Regions from separate parts of the Rhizobium sp. CG4 genome, predicted to be linked through region 2. Evidence: riboswitches for the same ligand, from Rfam matches in the RefSeq annotation. Region 2 holds a riboswitch; each other region holds the start of a gene.
What was found. A riboswitch is a leader RNA that binds a small molecule or an ion and turns the genes downstream of it on or off. The one in region 2 is predicted to bind cobalamin.
Positions count from the first base shown of each region.

Region 1: another riboswitch for cobalamin. It lies ahead of bluB (5,6-dimethylbenzimidazole synthase); the one in region 2 lies ahead of HGO37_RS09510 (CbtB domain-containing protein).
Region 3: another riboswitch for cobalamin. It lies ahead of HGO37_RS05355 ((2Fe-2S) ferredoxin domain-containing protein); the one in region 2 lies ahead of HGO37_RS09510 (CbtB domain-containing protein).

Region 1 is NZ_JABAEG010000002.1:285,334-293,044, reverse strand. Features, by position in the region: gene HGO37_RS06535 (LTA synthase family protein) at 1-1,067, opposite strand, end outside; gene HGO37_RS06530 (NAD+ synthase) at 1,266-2,945, shown strand; gene HGO37_RS06525 (glyoxalase superfamily protein) at 3,071-3,448, opposite strand; gene HGO37_RS06520 (TolB family protein) at 3,631-4,461, shown strand; cobalamin riboswitch at 4,502-4,686, shown strand; gene bluB (5,6-dimethylbenzimidazole synthase) at 4,767-5,453, shown strand; gene HGO37_RS06510 (DUF2865 domain-containing protein) at 5,488-6,570, opposite strand; gene HGO37_RS06505 (NADP-dependent malic enzyme) at 6,749-7,711, opposite strand, start outside.
Region 2 is NZ_JABAEG010000002.1:894,629-902,339, forward strand. Features, by position in the region: gene HGO37_RS09460 (DEAD/DEAH box helicase) at 1-413, shown strand, start outside; gene HGO37_RS09465 (hypothetical protein) at 788-1,078, shown strand; gene dmeF (CDF family Co(II)/Ni(II) efflux transporter DmeF) at 1,093-2,091, opposite strand; gene dmeR (Ni(II)/Co(II)-sensing transcriptional repressor DmeR) at 2,108-2,380, opposite strand; gene HGO37_RS09480 (thiamine pyrophosphate-dependent enzyme) at 2,533-3,030, shown strand; gene HGO37_RS09485 (MerR family transcriptional regulator) at 3,092-3,505, shown strand; gene HGO37_RS09490 (GNAT family N-acetyltransferase) at 3,742-4,230, shown strand; gene HGO37_RS09495 (type 1 glutamine amidotransferase family protein) at 4,262-4,828, shown strand; gene HGO37_RS09500 (hypothetical protein) at 4,835-5,161, opposite strand; gene HGO37_RS09505 (CbtA family protein) at 5,158-5,883, opposite strand; gene HGO37_RS09510 (CbtB domain-containing protein) at 5,895-6,077, opposite strand; cobalamin riboswitch at 6,250-6,505, opposite strand; gene HGO37_RS09515 (methyl-accepting chemotaxis protein) at 6,677-7,711, shown strand, end outside.
Region 3 is NZ_JABAEG010000002.1:51,255-58,965, forward strand. Features, by position in the region: gene HGO37_RS05345 (ABC transporter permease) at 1-310, opposite strand, end outside; gene HGO37_RS05350 (ABC transporter substrate-binding protein) at 313-1,809, opposite strand; gene HGO37_RS05355 ((2Fe-2S) ferredoxin domain-containing protein) at 1,824-2,612, opposite strand; cobalamin riboswitch at 2,743-2,934, opposite strand; gene HGO37_RS05360 (GNAT family N-acetyltransferase) at 3,124-3,753, opposite strand; gene HGO37_RS05365 (helix-turn-helix domain-containing protein) at 3,809-4,366, opposite strand; gene HGO37_RS05370 (DMT family transporter) at 4,392-5,321, shown strand; gene HGO37_RS05375 (alpha/beta fold hydrolase) at 5,355-6,332, opposite strand; gene HGO37_RS05380 (RrF2 family transcriptional regulator) at 6,527-6,946, shown strand; gene HGO37_RS05385 (nucleotidyltransferase domain-containing protein) at 6,946-7,711, shown strand, end outside.

The sequences.
Region 1 (7,711 bases), 610 kb from region 2:
CGGAAGAAGGTCGCCAGCGAAGGAACAGGCCCACGTATATATTGCTGGTATGGAATGCTGCCATAGGGCAGGAAGGCGTTGGAGAAGCCGGTCAGCGCTTCAAATTCCACATTGGCCGTCATGCCGCCAAATTCCGGCGAAAACACATTGCCGGACTGGGTGGCGCGAATGGTCGGCATCGGGTCTGGCGTCAGCGAGACGTTGGAGAGCTTGCGCGGGTCCCACAGCGACTCGTTCATGATGACGATAACGTCAGGCCTTTTGCTGTTGTTGATGGCAAAGGCCGAACCGTCTGCATAGATATCGGCAATATTGTCAGCATTATAGGTGTCTGGTGCCGAGACATTGGCCATCGGAATGTTGAAGGTAAAGGCCATGACAAAACCGTTATGGCGATAGTTTTCCTTCTGGTCCCACATCATCGGAATAATGTTCAGGCGATCGCGGATCCAGGAATATTGCGAATATTCCATCAGGGAACCAAGACCGGCCAAAACCGGAACGGCAAGCGCCAAGCGCCACAGACGGCCGGTGAGTGGCAGCGCAGGCGACGCCTTGTAGATGAAGCGGGCTGCAAAAACGATGGCAACAATGGCAATGGCAAGACCGGCAAACACACCGACCGCCGCCAGCGGCCGTGCCTGCAACATGGCAGGCAGCAGCTGGAAAATCTGCCGGCCAAACAGCATGTCGGACGGGTAGAGCGGGTCAGAGAGGTAGAACTGCTTCTGGCTGGAAATGAGGGCCGGGATGAGCAGTGCCGGTACCGCAATGATAAACGACTGGTAGTGGCGGCCAAACAGCGCGTCGAGGGCAATCATCGCCAAAAAGACCGCAGCAACCGTGGTCATGCCGGGCCGGGCAGTCGAGGTTAAAAATGTGCCTACATCGGTCAGCGTGCCGCGGGCAATCCATTCCAGGAGAACGACCAGAAGCAGCGCGCCAAGCAGTGTATTCACCACGAAAACCGCTTCGCCCAGCAGCATCGTTATGCGCTTGATACTTCTTGTTGAAAGGGCAAAAGCAGCCCTCTCGGTTTCCTCGATCTCGGGAACCGATTTACTCAATGTCGTCACTCCGGCGGTATGGTCACAGAATCATGAAAAGATCTGTCGTCAATTTGTCATGTAACTGTCACATAAGTTTCATGAACGCGACATGAACTGTTGAAAATGCACAGTGTTTCGGGATGAAATTTACGTGACCTCGCCTGTGCTTCTCATCACTGATTGCGGAGTAAGACGCCACACGTTAAATGGTTATGTATGAGCGACTTACACACCACACCGAATACTCTTCGAATTGCTATCGGGCAGTTCAATCCAACGGTTGGCGACGTGGCGGGCAACCTCGCCAAGGCGCGTGAGGCAAGGGCAGATGCGGCCAGCCAGGGTGCTGACCTTCTGCTTCTGACCGAGCTGTTTATTTCAGGTTATCCGCCGGAAGATCTGGTTTTGAAGCCGGCGTTTCTCAATGCCTGCCTGAAGGCGGTTGAAGATCTGGCGGCAGACACCGCCGATGGCGGTCCCGGCGTCATTGTCGGTTTCCCAAGACAGGGTGAACTTGGCCGCCACAACTCGGTCGCCGTGTTGGACGGCGGCAAGATCTTGATGCTGCGCGATAAGATCGACCTGCCGAACTACGGCGAGTTTGACGAAAAGCGTGTATTCGTGGCCGGCGAAATGCCCGGTCCCGTGAATTTCCGTGGTGTCAGGCTCGGTATCCCGATTTGCGAAGAAATCTGGAACGACATGGGCGTGTGCGAAACGCTGGCGGAAACCGGTGCCGAATTGCTGCTGGTGCCCAACGGTTCGCCCTACTATCGCGGCAAGGTGGAAGTGCGCCATCAGGTGGCGCTACGTCAGGTTATCGAAACCAATCTGCCGCTGATTTTTGCAAACCAGCTTGGTGGGCAGGACGAACTGGTATTCGACGGCGCAAGTTTTGCGCTGAATGCCGACAAGAGCCTGGCATTTCAGATGAGCCAGTTTGAGGCGACACTTGCCGTCACCGACTGGAAGCGCACTGAAAACGGCTGGTACTGCCACAGCGGCCCGATGTCGAAAATCCCCGAGGGCGAGGAAGCGGATTACCGCGCCTGCCTGCTGGGCTTCCGCGACTACGTCAACAAGAACGGCTTCAAGAGCGTTGTGCTTGGCCTGTCCGGTGGTATCGATTCCGCCATTTGCGCAGCGATTGCGGTCGATGCGCTGGGTGAAGAGCGTGTTCGCTGCATCATGCTGCCATACCGCTACACCTCAGATGAATCGCTGAAAGACGCCGCCGATTGCGCCAAGGCGCTGGGCTGCCGTTACGACATCGTGCCGATTGTCGAGCCGGTGGAAGGTTTCCTGTCGTCGCTTGCCGAACTGTTTGAGGGTACCGAAGAGGGCATTACCGAAGAAAACCTGCAAAGCCGTACCCGTGGCACCATCCTGATGGCGGTTTCCAACAAGTTTGGCTCCATGGTGGTAACGACTGGCAACAAGTCTGAGATGTCGGTGGGTTACGCCACGCTTTATGGCGATATGAATGGCGGCTTCAACCCGATCAAGGACCTCTACAAGATGCAGGTCTACGCCATTTCGAAATGGCGTAACGAACATGTGCCGCCAACCGCGCTTGGTCCGTCCGGTGAGGTGATACCGGCGAACATCCTTTCCAAGGCGCCATCGGCCGAACTGCGTCCAAACCAGACTGACCAGGATTCACTGCCACCATATCCGGTGCTGGATGATATCCTGGAATGCCTGGTGGAGCAGGAAATGTCGGTGGATGACATTGTGGCGCGCGGCCATGACGTCACGACCGTACATCGCATCGAGCATTTGCTTTATCTTGCGGAGTACAAGCGCCGCCAGTCTGCGCCGGGTGTGAAAATTACCAAGAAGAACTTCGGGCGTGATCGCCGTTACCCGATCACCAACCGGTTCAGAGATCGGTAGAGATAAGAGCGGCGCGGATCAAACCGCGCCGTTTTTGTATGCTGTGTTGCCGTGTATGGCTGCAACACGACTATGCTTGTCACGGATATCCAGCGGAGCGCGTCGGCGCGACACCATTCCCGTACCTAGATTACCTGGCCGACATCGATGCGGTTGCCATCCGGGTCTTCAAACACGAAGGCGCGCAGGCCGTAATCCTTGTCCTGCAGACCTTTGATGATGCGCAGGCCATGTTGTTTGCACAGCCTATGCAGGGCATCGACGTCACTCACCATCATGTGAGCAACGTTGAAGGGGGCTGCCTTGTGTGACGGCTGCAGGGTCAGATGCAGCTCGGCATTGCCCTGTTTCAGGATCATGAAACCGACGGGATTTCCGTTTTCAAACACCTTGGTGAAGCCGAGCACTCCGACATAGAAGTCATGGGCCTTTTGAATGTCCTTGACGGGAAGCATGGCGGCAATCCGGCCAAAATGGATGCCTTGATCGGCGATGGAATTCATCGCGGAACCTCGAACCTGGGAGAAACGGGGCAGGGTAAACGGACTGTGCCGAAACGCTGCTGTTCTCCTTATTTGAATTTGCAGGACGGTGCCTGCGGCAATAGGATCATTATGTAAAGGTGTCGGGCGAGGCAAATAAAATGTCCGCTCAATCCTGTTGATGAGCAATCCCGGGAGGATGCGTGCGCAGTTCCATCGAAATCTACAACATCCGCACCCGTCAGATGCGTGTGGTCTGGCAGACCGAGGCGCTGTTTGAAGCGCCCAACTGGTCGCCGGATGGCCAATATCTGCTGCTCAATGCCGATGGGCTGATCTATCGCCTGTCGCTTTCGGGTGATCCGACACCGGTCAAGGTGGATACCGGTTTTGCGACCCTGTGCAACAACGACCATGGCATTTCGCCCGACGGTTCGCTTTATGCCATTTCCGACAAGGTGGAGTTTGGCAAGAGCGCAATCTACCTGCTGCCGTCTTCCGGCGGCACGCCAAGGCTGATGACGCACAATTTGCCATCCTATTGGCATGGCTGGTCACCGGATGGAAAATCATTTGCCTACTGCGGCATTCGCGATCAGGTTTTTGATATATATTCCATGGACATAGAAAGCGGAGTTGAATCACGTCTTACGCATGGTGAGGGCCGTAATGACGGGCCGGATTACTCCGCCGATGGCCAGTGGATCTATTTCAATTCCAGCCGCACCGGGCTGATGCAGATATGGCGTGTGAAGACTGATGGCTCATCTGTCGAGCGCGTAACCGACAGCAATTTTGGAGACTGGTTTCCCCATCCATCGCCATCAGGCGACAAGGTGGTGTTCGTGTCCTACGACGCCGATGTCTTTGACCATCCCCGTGATCTGAATGTGCGGGTGCGGTTGATGGATACCGATGGCGGCAATGTCGAGACGCTGTTTGAACTGTTTGGCGGGCAGGGCACCATGAACTCGCCCAACTGGTCGCCTGACGGCGATGAGTTCGCCTATGTCAGGTATTTCCCGGCGACCTAACGCCACATGCACCCGTGCTTGCATTTGCGCGATCTAGCGGACATAAGCACTGCCGTCAGGTGCCTGCACGACGTGCGGGAGAATCGGGAATCCGGTGCAAGACCGGAGCGTGCCCAACGCTGTAAGGCGGACATCTGCTGCACCAATCGCCACTGGATGTTCCGGGAAGGCGGCAGCGGAAGGACGATGCCAAGCCAGAAGACCGGCCCGACATCATAGACCAGCCCGTATGGACGGCGGGAATGGTTGTTTGCCTGGTGGGTTCTGCGGGATTTGCCGGCAATAAGCATTGTTGGGGATTAACGATGCAGGACGATCCGTTTTCTGAAGCCCGCCACGCGGCTGGCGCTTTTTCCTGTGATGACAAGGCAGCCGTTTACCGGGCCATTGAGACGCGCCGTGATGTGCGCAATGAGTTCGAAAGCCATCCATTGCCGGATGATCTGGTGACAAGGCTACTGGCTGCCGCTCACGCCGCACCCTCGGTCGGTTTCATGCAGCCGTGGAACTTCACACTGATCAGGGATCAGACGGTGCGTGATGCCGCCTGGCAGGCTTTCGCCCGCGCCAATGAGGAGGCGGCGCTGCTGTTCGAAGATGACAGGCAAAGCCTTTATCGTAGCCTCAAGCTCGAGGGTATTCGCACCGCCCCCCTCAGCATCTGCGTGACCTGCGATCCGACCCGTGGTGGTACCGTCGTTCTGGGACGCACCCACAACCCGCGCATGGATATCTATTCCACGGTCTGCGCCATCCAGAACCTGTGGCTTGCTGCCCGTGCCGAAGGGGTGGGTGTCGGTTGGGTCAGTATCTTCCATGATGCAGACATACGCCGCATTCTCGGCATTCCCGACCATATCGAAATCGTTGCCTGGTTATGTCTGGGGTACGTGACCGAACTCTACGGCGAGCCGGAACTGGCCGTTAAGGGCTGGGCCAAAAGGCTGCCGCTGGAAGATCTGGTGTTCCAGGATCAGTGGGGCAGTCGATAAATCTATTGGCACGCGTAAGGAAACGCGTCGTGCGTCACTGCTGCTGCGGTTGTGCACCCTGCAGAGCCGGATTGTGCAGATCGATCCGGCTGGTTTCCTCGGGCAGAAACTGTGGTCCAACGACCCGGACTTTACTATCCTTGGGATCATAGTCGCGCTCGGCTGGTGCTTCGGCAACCGGTTGTTCTGCCTGCTTGTTTTCGCCATTCGGCGTCTTGATATCTGTAACGCCGGAATAGGGTTCTGCGGGTTTTGACTGGTTGGCCTCTTCCTGCTTTTTCATCTGGTCGAAATAAGACGCCATGTTGCAGCCGCAGGATGGCGAGCGGGTGTCTGCTGACGTGTTGCGATAGGCAAAGGCGGTCGGCAGGTCCTTGTATGGCTTGCCGGTCTCGGCAGAAACCATATCCGCACTCTCCTGACCTTGCAGGGAGTGGTAATAAAGCTCGGTCTCAGAACCGGGGCACATTTGTTCACAGGTCGCGGCCTGACGGCGAAAATCAAGCGGTGAGGCATTGGACGAAATCGGGAAGAACGCGCCGTCGCAGGTGCGTACGCACAGGGTTCTAAGGCCGCCCTGCATTGGCGGTGTGAACACCGGCTGGCGGTTCGGGTCCACCTCGATCATGCCGGGTGGGGCAAATTCCTGGGTCTGGTCATTCGGGCTAGCGGCGGCAGACTGTGGGCGTTCGTCAAAGCAGCCATTGGCATCAAGTGCGGCCATGATACGATCACGGTCAACGCCGCGATTGCGCTGCTGTGCGATCATCTGGTCGCGGCTGACAAGCAGGTCGTCCCGCTCCGCCTCGGCGTCATAAAGTGCATCTTCGATCTGGTCGCACAGCTGGGCATTTTCACCGCCGTAAACGACAATGCTGCCGCTCGAGCAGCCATAGGCTCTCAGATCATTGCGGATTTTGCGGATGATGATGTTCTGGCGGGTCAAGGCGCTTGCAAAATGGCGCACTTCGGCAGTGTTTCCAATAATCTGCGCAGGCGCGCGCAATTCCTGACGCAGGTCATCACACACCGAGGCAGCAAAGGACGCGGCAGGAAAGCTGCCGATCAGTACCGGCAAAAACAGCATTGTAAAATTGCGCAGTTTCAAAGCTGTCACCTGTATGTTCCGCTTCCGATGTGGTTGCGTTTTCGGCTTCGCGTCTGCGGACATCCAAACAAAAAGGATGGAAAAATATATGCCGCAAGCGCCTCATTCATCCGATTGTTATCATATAAATGAGGCAGTTGCGGCAATCGGCAATTCAAAACTGCGTTAACGCAGCTTTAGGGCACCATTACGGATGCGAGGCTTCCACGACAGCCAAGGCTGCCATGTTGACCACGCCGCGCGATGTCACGGTTGGCGACAGAATATGTGCGGGAAGGGCGGTGCCGAGCAGGATCGGGCCAACATGCAGCGCATCTGTCATGGTGCGAACCAGACCGAGCGAAATATTCGCCGCGTCAAGGTTCGGGAACACCAGCAGGTTTGCTTCGCCAGACAGCGTGCTGTCAGGCATCGCACGCTTGCGCAGGCTTTCGGTCAGGGCAGAACCACCCTGCATTTCGCCATCGACTTCGAGATCCGGTGCGGTGTCACGCACGATCTGCAAGGCGTCACGCATCTTGCGGGCGCTTTCCGAATCACGCGAACCAAAGTTCGAGTGGCTGATCAGCGCGGCCTTTGGCGTGATGCCGAAGCGGCGGATTTCCTGAGCGGCCAGAATGGTGCTTTCAGCAACTTCTTCTGCGGTTGGATTGTAGGTCACAAACGTATCGGTGAAGAAGGTTGCGCCACGCTGCGAGATGATCAGGCTGAGGCCCGAGAATGCACGCACGTCCTTTTTCTTGCCAATGATCTGGTTGACGTCACGCAGGTGACGGTCAAAACGGCCTTCTAGACCGCAGATCAGCGCGTCTGCTTCACCACGCTTGACCGACAGCGCACCTATGACGGTGGTGTTGGTACGAACGATGGTGCGGGCAGCTTCCGGGTTGATACCCATGCGGCCAACCAGCGCGAAGTAATCATCGACATATTCGCGGTAACGTGGATCGTCTTCCGGATTGACCACGGCAAAGTCTGCATGCGGACGAATGCGCAGACCGAAACGCTTGAGGCGGGATTCGATGATCTGCGGGCGACCGATCAGGATCGGTACGCCGGTGCCTTCTTCCAGCAGAACCTGGGCAGCACGCAGCACGCGCTCGTCTTCACCTTCCGAGAAGATGATGCGCTTCTTCTCAGCCGATTTTGC
Region 2 (7,711 bases):
GCAAGCTGACCCGCCAAGACATTGGCGCGATCCGCATGCAGCAGAACGAAACCTATGTGGAACTGGCGGCTGATGCCGTTGACCGTTTTGTTTCGTCGATCGGCAAAGACATGGCCCTTGAAAAGGGCATCCGCGTCAAGGCTCTTGAGGGCAAGCCGGATATGTCGACTGAGCGCCGTGACGACCGCAGCTTTGAGCGTCGCGACGAGAAGCGTGGCGAGCGTCGTGATGACCGCCCCTCCTCCTCCGGGCCGAAGAAGTTTGGCGGCAAGCCTGACTTCGCAGCCAAGACCAGCGACAAGCCTTGGAAGAAAAAAGACAGCAAGCCGAAGTTTGAAAAGACCGGCGACAATGCTGGCAAGCCGCAAGCCAAGAAGGACAAGCCCTTCGCCAAGCGTAAGCCAAAGGCCTGATACAACATTCCCTGCCCCGGCACTGCAAACGCAATGCCGGGGCAGTTGCTTTTGACGATCTCCATTTCTGAAGATCTCTGTCTTGATGGACAACCTGCTACCGGCATTTCAGTGGCCGTGTAGCAACCGATTCTCTCCCCCCGACTCAACAACCAAATAAAGACCCCGGCGATTCTTGGCTGAAACAGTCATTGGCGCGCAAATTGGTTGCGCACCCCAAGTAATGACCGGTTATTTCTTCTCGGAATGTGTGGTTTTAGTGTCGCGAAGCAGCACCTTTACCCCTGTCAAGCCCGGAAAACCGGCAAAAAACAGCCTGACGCAAGTTCTGGACGATAGATAATCGTCATATTTTTCAACGCAGGATAAGTGCCATGCAGATTGAAAGCAGCGTTAGTGGCAACCCCTATCAGGGTCGCATACATGACTTGGACAAGAAGAACGCCGAGCCTGTTCAGCAGGAACAGGAGCAGAGCAGACGAAGTGGTTTGCCGACCGTCAGCAGCACGGTGCTGTCCAGTTCGTTGGCCAACGTTTTGTGGGCTGTCGGCGGGGCGCGTGCACCTGTTGACCAGGATGGCTCCAAGCCCATCTCGGCAGAAGAAAAAGTTGCCGCCAAGATGGAATGGGTTCAGGGCGCCTATCAGGAATATGAAGAGTTCTGACGTACCGTGCCGCATTACGCGGCAGCGGAGACTTCCACGGTAACATGCGCCAGTTTCGGAACTTTACTTAATTCCTTTTTATAAAGCTCAGGACTTTTTCCAGCCGGAGACACCAAAGCAACAATGGTTGCGTAATGCCCCGGCCCAACCTGCCAGACATGAAGATCGGTCACCACATCACCGTCTTTCTCGACGATATCGCGGATTGTTTTGGGCAGCCCCTTATCGGCAGGTGTCGCATCAAGCAACACACCCGACGTGGCGCGAATTAGCCCCCAGGACCAACGCGCAATAACAAGACCACCAACAACACCCATCAATGGGTCCAGCACGACCCAGCCCTGCCATTTACCAAGTATGAGCGCAACGATGGCCAGAACCGAGGTCAAGGCATCCGCCAGCACATGCAGATAGGCGGCGCGCAGATTGTTGTCGTGCTCTCCATGACTGCCATGAGAACCACGAGACGCGTGCGGCGCGTGAGCGTGATGGTCGTGACCGGCGTGATCATGATGATCATCATGTCCGTGGTCATGACCATGGTGCGAATGATCGTCCTTCAACAACCAGGCACTGACAAGATTAACACCAAGCCCCAGCACGGCGACGAGAATAGCCTGGTTGAAATCAATCTCGACCGGCGCCACCAGGCGGACCACACTTTCCCAGGCAATCAGCAGCGCCACCAGCGCCAGGATGACAGCACTGGCAAATCCTGCGAGATCACCGAACTTGCCGGTGCCGAAGGAGTACCGGGGGTCGCGGGCATATTTGCGGGCAAACATGTAAGCCAGTGCCGAAATCAGCATTGCGCCGGCATGAGTGGACATGTGCCAGCCATCGGCTGTGAGCGCCATCGATCCGTAAATCGTACCGGCGGCAATTTCCGCTACCATCATTACACTTGTCAGCGCGATTACCATCCACACACGGCGCTCGTTCCGCTCGTGGTCGCGGCCCAGAAACACGTGCTCATGTCGTGCATTGTCCGCAAATTTTCCATCAACAGCCATGGCCGTTACCTTTCGCTCATCGAATATAGGTTTTGAGGACCTGCGCCAGTTCATCGGCGGCCTTTTCACGCTCAGCATCGCTTTCCGCATGCACAACATGTTCATGCAGGTGGTCGTGCATGATCTCGCCCGTCAGTCCGGACAGTGCGCCGCGCACTGAGGCCAACAGTTGCAAGATTTCGCCACAGGGCTTTTCTACCTCCAGCCCGCGCTCGACAGCCTCCATCTGTCCCTTGAGACGACGAACACGAGCCAGCAGCTTTTCCTTGTCACGAACGGTGTGAGACATGAGGTTCTCCTAAATATAATATAGGGGGGTATACTATAACTCTGTGAAACTAAAAAGGCGCACTTCGAAGTGCAGAACCATGCCGACGCAGCCCTCGCGAATGTTTCGGCTCGTAGATGTTGGTCATCACGGTTCCTGAAGGAAGAATCACAATGACGACCATTTCAAATATGGAAAGTTATTATCCGATGCGTTCGAGAATACGGGACGCGAAAACCGAAGACAGCTTCTCGCCGGTTACATCGGGAGCAACATTCACACCAGACGAGGAAAAATCCGGTTCGCGTGGCCGCGAGGATGCCGCAAGCAGCGTCAATAGCTACGCGTCTCTCGCCTCTTCCCTTTGGGACATCGAACAACTCAAGTCTGAAGCCACCACCATGTCAGGCGATGCAGTTGATACATCATCCAGTGATCGTCTTTTGGCCGAATTGCAGGAATGGTCACAATTGACGCCGGGCGAAATGATCCGCGCCAAACTACTGGAACAACTGGGTCTTTCCGAAGAAGAATTTGCCGCTCTGCCAGCAGACGAACGTCTGGCCGTTGAGGAAAAGATCAAAGAGGCAATCAAGCAATCGCTTGATGTCGATAATACCCAATCCGGCAACAGCGATGCTGAACAGTCGCTTGAGGTTGACGCTGTTTGACATTGAAATATCCCGCGAAAAACCTTAAGTTTTCTAGAGCTATAGGTTTGAGGAGCGGGACATGCTTTCCATCGGTGATCTTTCCAAGCGAACGGGCGTCAAGGTGCCGACCATCCGTTATTATGAACAGATGGGGCTGATTGAGGCGGCGGAGCGATCCGAAGGCAATCAGCGCCGGTATGAAAAGGCCGATCTGGAACGGCTGGCCTTTATTCGTCATGCACGCGATCTCGGTCTCAACATTGATGCCATCCGTGAGTTGATCCGCCTCAGCCACCACCGGCAGCAGCCCTGCGAGGGTGCTGACAGGATCGCAGCTGATCATCTGGTGGCGGTGCGCGAGAAAATTGCCAAGCTGAAAAAACTGGAGCAGGAACTGGAGCGGATCGTCTCGCATTGCGACGGACATTCCATAGAAGATTGCTATGTCATTCGGGCGCTTTCGGACCATAAGCTGTGCGAAAGTGAGCATTAATTTCAGTCGGCCTTACTGAAACGAAACATCTGCAAAAATCCCGATTGACAATCTTGTGATTCAGGAGCATCTAGTCGCCCATGATCAACAATCGCGCACCAATCTCCTGCACGTATTTTTGGGCCTACCTGTAAAGGGCGGCTCGACAGATCATCATGTCAACAAGCCGCCGTCAGGCGGCTTTGTTGTTTTTCAAACGTCCTGATGGCACCTCAAAAAACCCGAAGGACCGAAAAATGACCGAAGACAGTGCCATTACCCTTCCACGCCCCGCCGTTGTAACCATTCGTGGCGCACGCAAGGCTGACCTGCCACAGCTCAACGAAATGATTGCTCTGCTTGCCAAACATCATGGCGACGCATCGGTGATGACGCCGGAAAAGCTGGAACTCGACCTGTTCAGCCCTATCCCATGGATTACCGCACTTGTTGCCGAAGCTGGTGATGAGTTGATCGGCTACGCCATTCTCGTTCCGCTCTACAGAGCGCAGGAAGCGCGGCGCGGCATGGAACTGCACCACCTCTACGTCCGCGACGGTCACCGCGGTCACGGTACTGGCCAGCATCTGGTATCGCGTGCACGCGATGTCGCAAAGCGTTGCGGCTGCGACTACCTTTCTGTCAGTGCCGCCACCGGTAATGTTGCTGCACATCGTTTCTACGAAAACATGGACTTCACACCGCGTCCGGTCACCGGCATGCGCTACATGCAGGCTATTGCGTAACGTTGGATTGCTGTCAGCAAGGACAAAGACAATGACCCGTATTGCAATTGCATTGACGCCCGAGTTCGCCGATTGGGAAAGCGCCCTGTTCAGTGCGGTGGCGCGCAGCTATCTGGGTGCCGAGATCATCATTGCGTCACCGGATGGTTCGCCGGTCACATCAATGGGTGGCCTGAAAGTCATGCCCGATGTGGCCTATGGTGCACTTGATCCGGCCTTGATCGATGCGCTGATTGTTCCAGGCGGCCTGAGTTGGGAGCGTGGCAGCGCGCCGGACTTTACGGAAATGGTGCAGCGGTTCCGGCGGGAGGGACGTGTGGTCGCCGGCATTTGCGCAGCCGCCAGCATGCTCGGGAGCACCGGCATTTTGAATGACGTTGCCCATACCGGCAACTCACTTGCCTCACACCGCGCCTATCCAGCCTATACGGGCGCCGATTATTATCGCGACCAGCCACAGGCGGTGCGCGACCAAGGCGTTATCACGGCAGCGGGAACCGCGCCGGTCAGTTTTACCACCGAGATCCTCAAGGCGCTTAACCTGTGGGGACCGGAAGCAGAAGCAGAAATCAAGGCGTTTGCAGCCGAGCACCGCTGAGATAACTCAGCTGGCAACATCGCGGTCGAGAACCCGGCAGACACGCTGTGGACCCGAGGCGATATCGTTACCCAATGCGCGACGAATATCCCGACTGTTCAGATGAAGGCTTTTGTCGATTGGTAGGTTTTGTCGCTTGATCTTGTCGAGGGCGGCAGCTTCAAACGCAGCCTGATGCTCGGTAAAACAGGCAAGGCAGGCCTCGCTATCCGGTGATGCACCAAGCAGTGCCTTGAAAGCAAGGCGGTGCACGGCGCAAGGCGCGCCATGCCCGGGAACAGAAAAGCGCAGCGCATCAAGCGCCACGCTCCATTCGGCAGAACCGTTGTTCACTTGGCCGCTTCAAATCGCTTGAGGAACGTGCCGCTCAAGGCACCCAGCAACACCCAGAAGACAAAGCTGGTGAGTGTGGCAAGGATGATGAAACGGCGCTCCAGTGGCAGTGGTGCCAAAGCATGTTCGCCTTCTGGCGGCAACGGCGCACCAATGACATGCGGCGCAGCAATCAGCACGATGGCGAGAACCGCAGCCCATGGCTCACGACGGAAAGCCAAAAGCGCTAAACCACCTGCTGTTGCTACCGCAGTGCCAATCCACCAGGCCTGACGCGCGGCCAGTTCACCAGCCGGGCTTCCCGGCAATTCAGGCGGCAGACCGACCATCGGCGCCAGAGCCACGGCCGCAAAGCCGCCAAGCCCCCAGAACAGACCTTCACGCCAGCCAATATTGCTGCCCCGCAGTGAGATGAGGCCGGTCAGAACCAGTGCATAACCGATTGCCATCAGAATATTGGCAGCAGCCGTGTAGGCATTCCGCTCAAAACCATCCGCCGGTCCCCAGGCTTCTTCGTCATGAGCGTGGCCAGCAGGCGCAGCCGCTTCACCGGTTGCCGGTGCTGCGTCATGGTTATGCCCGGCCTCACCGCCAGCCGATTCGAATGTCTCGGCATGCAGGATCAACGGTGTGGTGCCGACATATTGCATGAAACTGACGGCAAGTCCGCAGATCAGCCCCACCAGAACGGATGTAAAAACGATATTACGAAAAGACGACATGCCGCTCTCCCTCAGTGGCAGGGAAAGGCGTTGGCATGGCGCGTATCATGCGCGGCATCATGCACGGCCTCGATATGCGAAAAGCCGACAAAACCGATGATGAACAGGCCGAAGAACACGGCCAGAAGCGACTGGACTGCGCTGGCAGATTTGACAGATACCACCTGCGTGGCGGCGTTGTTTTGGACAGACATGGTGAACCCTCTCGCTCAATGCATACGCAGTCTCAAAAACGGAACCGGCAGCGTATGCAATGGACACGCGGATCCGCAATCGACATCCGTCACCACGGGGAAGCACACGAAGAAAGAGGAAACCGCCGAAGCATTTCCGCAAAACCGCGCAAATTCCGGACACCCCGCCGGCATGGACACTCTCGCGATGGCAGGTCTCCTGGCTCACGGGTCGTAACCTGAAAACACCTTCCCGGTCTGTCTGTTTTTCGCATCGACAGTGCAAAATCACTATGATTTCGCATCGATGCGCCAGACCAGTGGCTCTTTGTTTTCAGGCTCTCCGTTCACAGTTGCGGGGGCAGCCACGAATGAGGACAGTTCCCTATCGTGTTCCCTTTTCATCCCGCCGGAAAACCCGGCAAGGAACCATCACATCTTTGTTATCCGGCGCGGCACGGTTTGAGTCAATGGGCGACGTTTCAATCGGGCAATCAGTGTCGCTGCGTGACAAGGTCATTGTACCGTTAGAGCTGAGAATGCGGAAATCTAATCAAAGTTTTAACTAAAATTTGCCAGTGAATAGTTATAGACATTAACCAAGTTTGACAGGTGGAGTTATGGGGTTTGATCGCATTTTCAGCACGGAAGCCGCGGCTATCCTGTCTGCATTCAGCCGATCGCAGGCCATCATATCTTTTACACCCGACGGCATGGTGATCGACGCCAACGAAAATTTCTGCGCGACGCTCGGTTACCGGCTCGATGAGATCAAGGGCCGTCACCATAGAATGTTCATGCGCGCAGAAGACGCTGCCGCAGCTGACTACACGACGTTCTGGAAGGGCCTCGCTTCCGGCCAGTATGAGCAACGCCAGTTCCGCCGCCTGACCAAGAGCGGTGAAGAAATCTGGATCCAGGCCAGCTATAACCCGATTATCCGCCGCGGCAAGGTTGTCAAGGTGGTGAAGATCGCCACCGACATTACTGCCGCCAAGCAGGAAAGCGTGGAAAGCAAGGGCAAGATTTCCGCGCTGTCGCGCGCACAGGCCGTCATCGAGTTCAAGCCGGATGGCACGATCCTGACCGCCAATGAAAACTTCTGCTCGGCGCTGGGTTACAGCCTCGAAGAGATCAAGGGACGCCACCACAAGATGTTCTGTGAGGCCGACTATGTTGCCTCCAATGAATATGCCGGGTTCTGGCCACGTCTGGCTGCCGGTGAATTTTATGCCGACGAGTTCAAGCGCATTACCAAGGATGGCAGTGCCATCTTCATTCAGGCGACCTACAACCCAATCCTCAATGATGAAGGCAAGGTCATCAAGGTTGTGAAGTTTGCCACCGATGTCTCTGGTCGCGTACGGGCACTTCAGGAAGTGGGCGCTGGTCTTGAACGTCTGGCGGAATGCAATATTCGTCTGACAATCGACGACCCCTTCGTTCCTGAATTCGACCACCTGCGCCACGACTTCAACCAGTCGCTGGCAAAGTTCCAGGAAACCCTTGAGCAGGTGCTGACCGAAACGGCGATGCTGTCCAGTAAAAGCGGCGAGATGCGCGCCAGTGCCAGTGGCATTGCCACCCGCTCGGAGCAACAGGCGGCGGCTCTCGAGGAAACTTCCGCAGCACTTGAACAGATTACCGAGACGGTT
Region 3 (7,711 bases), 840 kb from region 2:
GGCCCATGAACAGCGAGACCGGCAGGCGCGCGGCGAACTCGGCAAACACCGCCTCACCCGTGCGGAAGGACCGGCCCCAGTCGCCGACTACGAACCCTTGCAGCCAGTGCAGGTAGCGCAGCGGAATTGGCTGATCCAGCCCCCATTCTGCCCGCAAGGCCGCGAATGTTGCCTCTGTTGCCGGCAGGTTCCAGACATGCACGGCAATGGCCACGGGGTCAGACGGCATCATCGAAATAATTGCGAAGGCGGCGAAGGAAATCGCCGCCAGCCCAATGGCTGATCTGATGCAGGGCCAGATCAGGTTCATGACTATTTCGCTTCGCCAATATCGGCGCGCAGGACGTGGTAGTCCGAACCCCAGGGCTGATAGTTTTCCAGCCGCTTGGACACACCGACATACCAGACCGGCGAGACAAGGAACGAGGCCGGAACGTCCTCAAACAGCTTGTTCTGCGCATCCAGTGCAATGCTGACGCGGGCATCCGGTTCACCTTCCGACGCGAAGCGGTCGAGAATGGCGTCAAATTCCGGCGAGGCATATTTGGCGTAATTGAGCGAGGCGTCGGTGCGCAGCATCGAGTTGAGGAAGAAGGCCGGGTCACCGCTTGGTGCGGTATGTTGTGCCCACAGCGCAATATCGAAATCGCCTGCCGAGGCAACCTGCTGGATGCTTTCGACGACCTGCGTATCAAGCTCCACGCCGACCCGCGCCAACTGCGCCTTGACGACCGGCAGCATGGTTACGAGGTCAGGACGCTGCGGATAGGTAATGGCCAGCAGGCGCAGCGGCTTGCCGTCCTTTTCGCGGGTGCCGTTGGAACCCTTGGTCCAGCCCGCCTCCTCCAGCAGCGCCGCTGCCTTATCCAGATCTGTCACGCGGGGATTTTTTCCGGCAAAGGGAAAATAGGCGGCGTAAGCGCCGGTTGCCGGTTCACCGCCATTGATCGCGGCTGCCAGTTCCGTGCGATCAAAGGCCAGATCAAGCGCCTGGCGCAGTTTGACATCTGCCAGCAGCGGACGGGTGGTGTTGAGGAAGGCCAGATATTGATACCCGACCGGGAAAGACTTGATGGTGAGGTCCGGGTTGGTTTTCAGGCGGCTGACGACTTCCGACGGCAGGCCGAAGGCCAGATCAAGCTCGCCGGATTCCAGCGCCAGTGTCATGCTTTGCGCGTCTCCAAACTTGCGGAACTCAACCGGAGAACGGCTGTCTGCACCGGAAAAATGGGCGTTGGGTGCAAGTGTGATCGAGGCATCTGTCTTGAAATCGGCAATGCTGTAAGGGCCGGTAAACAGCGCCTCACCATTGGCCGCCGGTGTGTAGGCCACCAGTGGCCATTCGGCAAACAGCGCCTGGATATAGGGAACCGGCTTTTCCGTCGTGACCTTGAGTGTCAGGTCATCGACCGCGGCAAAACTCAGCTTGCCACCGGTGGCAAGCGCCGCCTTGTTGTTGGCGAAGGTATTGTCAAATCCGGCGGCCAGCGCCTTGGCGGTGACGGGCGAACCGTCTGAAAAAGCGCGGCCGGGCTGCAGGGTGATCGTCCAGGTCAGATCGTCATTGCGCTCTGCCTTGTCAGCCAGTTCCGGCACCAGCTTGCCATCACGGTCGACGGTAAACAGGTTTTCGCCAACGCCGTGGCTGGTCAGTGCCCAACCGTTGGAACCCTTGGCCGGATCTGTGCCCGAGGTGATGTAGGTTGCGCCAACGCGCAGCGGCTCTGCGGCAAAACCGGCAGCCGCCGTTGATATGACAGCGGTGGCAAGCCAGGTCGCACCAAGGCGCGACAGGAATTTGGATGACATTTTATCTCCTCGGATCAGTTTTGGGGAATACGCAGCCGCTGCTTGCGGCCTGTTGGATGGTAGGCGTGTGTTTCGACCACATGGTTGCCAAGCTCAGGGTTGCCGAGCAGATGGCCTGCAATGATGTCATCGACCGCCTGTTCGGTAACGCCGCCGTAATAGGTGCCATCGGGAAACACCTGCAGCACCGGCGCCAGATTGCACGGCCCAAGACAGGTGGATTTGGCCGTCATGGTGCCAGCACCGGTGACGCGCAGTTTCAAACGTTCCTGCTGGTTGCGAAGGTGGTTCCAGATCGTATCGGCGCCTGCGCTGTTGCAGGCACCGCCGGAACAGACGAGAACGCGGTATTTCTGCGCAGGCACCAGCGACCCTTCCTGCGCTACTGCCTTGCCGGGCATGGTTTCCAGCGCCTGCGCCTGTTCCAGAAGCTCGCTCATCAGCGGCAGCATCAGGCCCGCAGAGGCAATATCGCAGGTGATGGAAATTTCCGGCCATGGCTGGGTGGCTGACGCACGCCAGCGCTTCATCGACTTGACCAGCCAGTTGCGGAAACTTGGCTCGACCGGCAGAACCAGCGGCAGAATGGTGATATGGTCAAGCTGCTGTTCCAGCAGGGAAAACAGCCCGTCGCGCAGCGAGGGCGTGCCCTGCTCCGTAAAGGCAAACTGCACGATGTCTCCGGGGTGTGACAGCGCAATATGTTCAGCCAGTTTTTCGGCAAGGCGCTGCATTTCCAGATGCGGAGATGCTGCAAAGGCAGACTTTGCGATGAGAAGAATGGCGCGCCGTGACGGGCGCATGGGTGGGGTTTTCTTAAGTTCTACGTCTTCATTCACTGCCAAAATCTCGAATACAGGAGGCAGCAAAAATGAAGGCATGTCTGGCAGGAAGGCCGCGCACACACTCATTCCTGTGGCACACCCCGACCACGGAATCGTATCTCGTCAGGCAGGTCTCCTGGCTTGCGGGTCAATGCCGTTGTCCGTCTTCCCGGCATTTCTGCCAGTGACATGTTGGACAAACGGCTAACCGCTTACAGTTGCGGGACAGCTTCGGTTTTGCACCGAATTCCCTCTTAGCTTCCACCCAGAGGTGGAAGAACCATGACCCAGACAAGCTACACGTTCAGATATCACTGTCAATGTTACCAAGCCGCGCTTTGGTAAGGGCAGTGGATCGACCGACAGACAACATAAGTTACGTTATTACATAACATGACTATCGATTATGGCAAGGGCGTTGGGTGATGAATGCACGGCAAGCCCCTGCCCCTGGCAAACGTGTGACAAGGGCAAGGTCGGATGACTGGCGTTAGGCCTTCTGCTGTTGCGGCTGGATCAGTGGCACATGCGGTGCGGCCGTCAGTGGCAGGTGGCCGGTCAGGCGCGGATCGGCCTGCGTTTCCACCTGAAAAGCATAGGGCCGGAAACCGGAGCGCAGGTAAAAGCCGAGCGCCGAGGGATGGTCCAGCGTACAGGTGTGCAGGTGCAGGCGTTTGATATCTCTCTGCCAGGCACGTTTCAGCGTCGCATTCATCAGCGCGCGGCCAAGACCCTTGCCGGTTACTTCCTCGGTCAGGCCCAGAAACACCAACTCACATTCATTCGGTTGACGAAAATCAAGTTCCATCAGGCCGATGTCCTGCTGACCATCGCGCAGCACATAGACCTCGACGTCGTCATGGCCGATGATCGAGGCCAGTTTTTCATCGCTGATGATGAGGCGCGAGAACCACAGCCATTCTGCACCAATCTTTCGGTACAGCGTGCGATACGCCTCCAGATCTGGCTTTTCCATACGGTCCAGGCGGATGTCACCGGCAAAGGACGGTTCCGCCGCAGCAGAGTTTTCGGTCATTTCCAGACAGGTGACGACACTGGCAATATGTCCCGGCTGGACATGCGAATAACCTGATGGCGTGAAGGTCTTTGTGGTGCTCATGATCATGCTCGATATATGCTGGAAGGCAGAAATTGGGGTGGTGTCAGGGCTGCGTCTAGCAGACCACCACGCGGGTAAAATGCAGCACCTCATCCCCGATATTTTCGTAAGAATAAGGCTGGGCGCTGTCGAAAATGGTGAAGTCCCCGGCTTTGACCACCACCGAACCATCCTGTTTGTTGATGCGCAGGCGACCGGCCGACACGGATATCATTTCATACCAGCCAACCGGGTCCGGCTCTGCCTGATAGGTATCGCCAACATCGATCGACCAGGACCACAATTCGGCAAGGCTGCGGGCTGGCGCGGTGCCCAACAGCACGGCAAAACTTTTGCGCGTTGCGCCGCGCCAGGCAATTTCCTCGACCTTGGTGGTGCTGGCGGCCGGATTTGCCACCATGGCCGCAAAGCCGACACCCAACGCACGCGACAGCGAAGCCAGCTTGCTGAGGCTGATATTGGTATCGCCACTTTCGAGATTGCTGATCATGCGGCGGCTAAGGCCGGAGGCTTGGGCCAGTGCTTCCTGGCTCATGCCCGCATCGGCGCGGTACCGGCGAAGATTGGCGGCCACATGGGCGAGAACATCGGATGGGTCATCTTGACTGTGCACTATATTGCTCATATTGCGTATTATTATGCACACACTTTCGAAATACAAGCTGGTTTTTTCCCGCCAGGAGCTGGCGTTAATCGCCATTACCGTGGTCTGGGGCGCGACATTCCTGATCATTCATACTGCCATGAGCCATACCGGGCCGCTGTTTTTTGTCGGCCTGCGGTTTCTGGGGGCTGCCGCCATTTGTCTGGTCATTTTCCGCAAACGCATGCGGCATCTGACCCTGACCGAACTGCGTAGCGGCGCGGTTATCGGCACGTCGATTTTCATCGTGTTTTCCTTGCAGACTTTTGGTTTGCAGACGGTCAACAGCAGCACGTCGGCCTTTTTGACGGCGCTTTACGTGCCGCTGGTGCCGCTGCTGCAATGGCTGGTGTTGAAACGGCCGCCGAAAACCACCACGCTTGTTGGCGTGGCGCTGGCCTTTGCCGGGTTGGTGATGATTGCCGGGCCGGATGCGCTGCATGTCGGGCTTGGGGCTGGCGAAATTGCCACCTTGCTGAGTGCCTTTGCCATTGCCGTCGAGATACTGCTGATGAGCCGTTTTGCGACGGTGGTGGATAGCGGCCGTATTTCCGTGGTGCAGTGTTTTGTGGCAAGCGCCCTTTCCTTCCTTGCCATGCCGCTGTTTGGCGAAGGCATTCCCGACTTTTCATGGGTATGGCTGACGGCGGCCCTCGGACTGGCGGTGGCCAGCGCGCTGATCCAGTTCACCATGAACTGGGCGCAAAAAACCGTATCGGCGTCTCGCGCCGCCATCATCTATGCCGGGGAACCGGTGTGGGGTGGCATTATTGGCCGCATGGCCGGCGACCGGCTGCCGCCGCTGGCGCTGCTGGGCGCATTGTTTATCGTCGCCGGTGTTATCGTCAGCGAATTGAAGGCCGCTGAAAAACAACAGGACGACACGCCGCTACCTGACGATGATGGCGTCAGGCCGGCGCCATAAGCGAGGTGGATGACGGCTGGAGCGGAAAAAACCTCAGTTTTCCAGTGTATTGAGAAAGTCCAGCAACAGGCCCGATACCTCTTTGGGCCTTTCCTGTTGCAGCCAGTGACCGGCACCACCAAGCACATGGCTGCCGCGCAGACCCGGCACCTGAGAGGGCATGGCGGAAATGATCTGATCCATGCCGGGAATGCTGAGGCCGGTATCCCGTTCGCCAATCATAAACAGGGCCGGCACGCTGACCATCTGGCCGATATGTGCCTGTTGCAGTTCCCAATTGCGGTCGAGATTGCGGTAATAATTGAGGCCACCGGCAAAGCCGCTTTTTTCAAAGGCGTGAACCAGCTGGTCAAACTCTTCCTGCGGCAGCCAGGACGGCAGAGTCTTCGGGTCTGGCAGGCTGGGCAGCAGCCCTGTTTTACGGTCCACCATACCAAAGGGATTGGGTGTCGCATCCCCTGCCTTGCGCGGCCCCGCCTCACCGCTTGCGGCAAACAGAAGTTTGCGCAGGGTGAGCGCCACGTCACGGTTAAACTCGATCTCCGCGCCTTGCTGCTCCTGAAAATACAGCGTGTAAAACAGCGCCTGTTCATTTTGCGGAAAAATCTGCGATGGCGGCACGGGCGGTTGGCCCATGAAGGGAACGCTGAGTGCCGCTACGGCGCGAAAACGGTCCGGCCGCATCAGTGCGGCCTGCCAGGCGATGGTTGCACCCCAATCATGGCCGACCAGGACAGCCCGCTGTTCGCCAAGCGCATCCAGAAGTGCCACCAGATCACCCACCGCATGCACCACGCTATATTGGTCGTCACGCGCTGGCGCGTCAGTTTTGCCATAACCGCGCAGATCCGGTGCCACGACGCGGTAACCGGCCTGCGCCAGTGCCGTAACCTGATGCCGCCAGGCACGTTTTGTCTCGGGAAAACCATGGCACAAAATAACCAGCGGACCTTCGCCTGCTTCAAGCACGCTGATGCTGATGGTGCGGGTGTTTATGGTTTTTTCGATCATCGGCTGCTCCTTGGCGGCTTGCCGCAAAAACGGCTGGGCATGGGGTGCGGAAACGGTGGTAAGCAGCGCCATCGCCTTCAGCAAAAAGTGGTGACGGCACATGCACACATCCTTTCATCGCGTAACAATAAATGTTACACGTTAGACCAGATGTCAATATACCGTAACTTTTATTGTTTCAGAAAAGGCCATTCATGAGAACCGACGGTCGGCTTGCCAGAATGTTGCACGTGCTGGTTCACATGGGGTTGCTGGGTGGCCGGGAAACCTCCGAGCGGATTGGCCAGATGCTGAACACCAACCCTGTCGTGGTGCGCCGCACGTTGGGGGCGCTGCGCGAACATGGCATTGTGGAGTCTGAAGGTGGGCGTGGCGGCGGCTGGAAACTGACCCGGCCGCTGGACGAGATTACCGTGTTGGACGTGCAACGTGCGCTGACCGCCGGCAACATTTTGACCGCACCAACCTCTGAAGACCACCCGTCCTGCCCGGTGGAACGCGCCTCCAACAGGGTGATCGAGGCGGCGCACGCGGCAGCCGAGGCACGGCTGGTGGAGGCCTATGCCGCAACCACCCTTGCGCAAATTGGCAGCGCGGCGCTGGATGTGACGTGATGGGTGTGGATCAGAACGGGTTTATCCAAACCATTGTCACGCCACCCTTTCAGGAGGCATTTCGCCCGCTGCTCGACCATATTTGCCAGCAACTTTCGCCGACAAACGTTCCTTGCGTTCACAGCGTCTATGTCTATGGCAGCGTTGCCACGGGCCAAGCCGTTGCCGGGTGCTCTGATCTTGATCTCTCCATCATTTTGCACGCCGCACCCACCTCCGATGAGGCGGCAGACCTTGAACAGATACGCCGTGAGGCAGAGACCGCCTATCCGGTGGTGAGCAAGATCGACTTCGACATCGGCCTGCTAAGTGAGGTTTTGCCGTCAGAGGCCGGGATAGCCTGGAAATATTGGCTGCGACACCACTGCCGCTGTCTCCTAGGCGAAGATCTGGCGCTTGGTATCGGGTTGTTTCGCCCGTCGCGGCAATTGGCGCTGGCGGTGAATGGAGACTTCGAGAGAATTCTCGGCCACTACCGTACATCACTGAGCGGAGACATTTCACACAGTACGGCTGCCCGACTGATGCGTGAGGCATCACGCAAACTGATCCGCTCCACCAATGTGTTGCGGCATCATGAGGATATCGACTGGCCGGATACGCTGGATGCCCATGCCAACCGCTTGCGCGACCGTTTTCCGTTCATGCGTGACGATATCGATTATTTTCTGACGCAGGCTTTGACACCGCAGGATGAACCTGCAGCCTTCACCGTGCGGTTGCAGTCATTTGTCGACTGGATGGCCGCGCAGAACAGGAATTTCG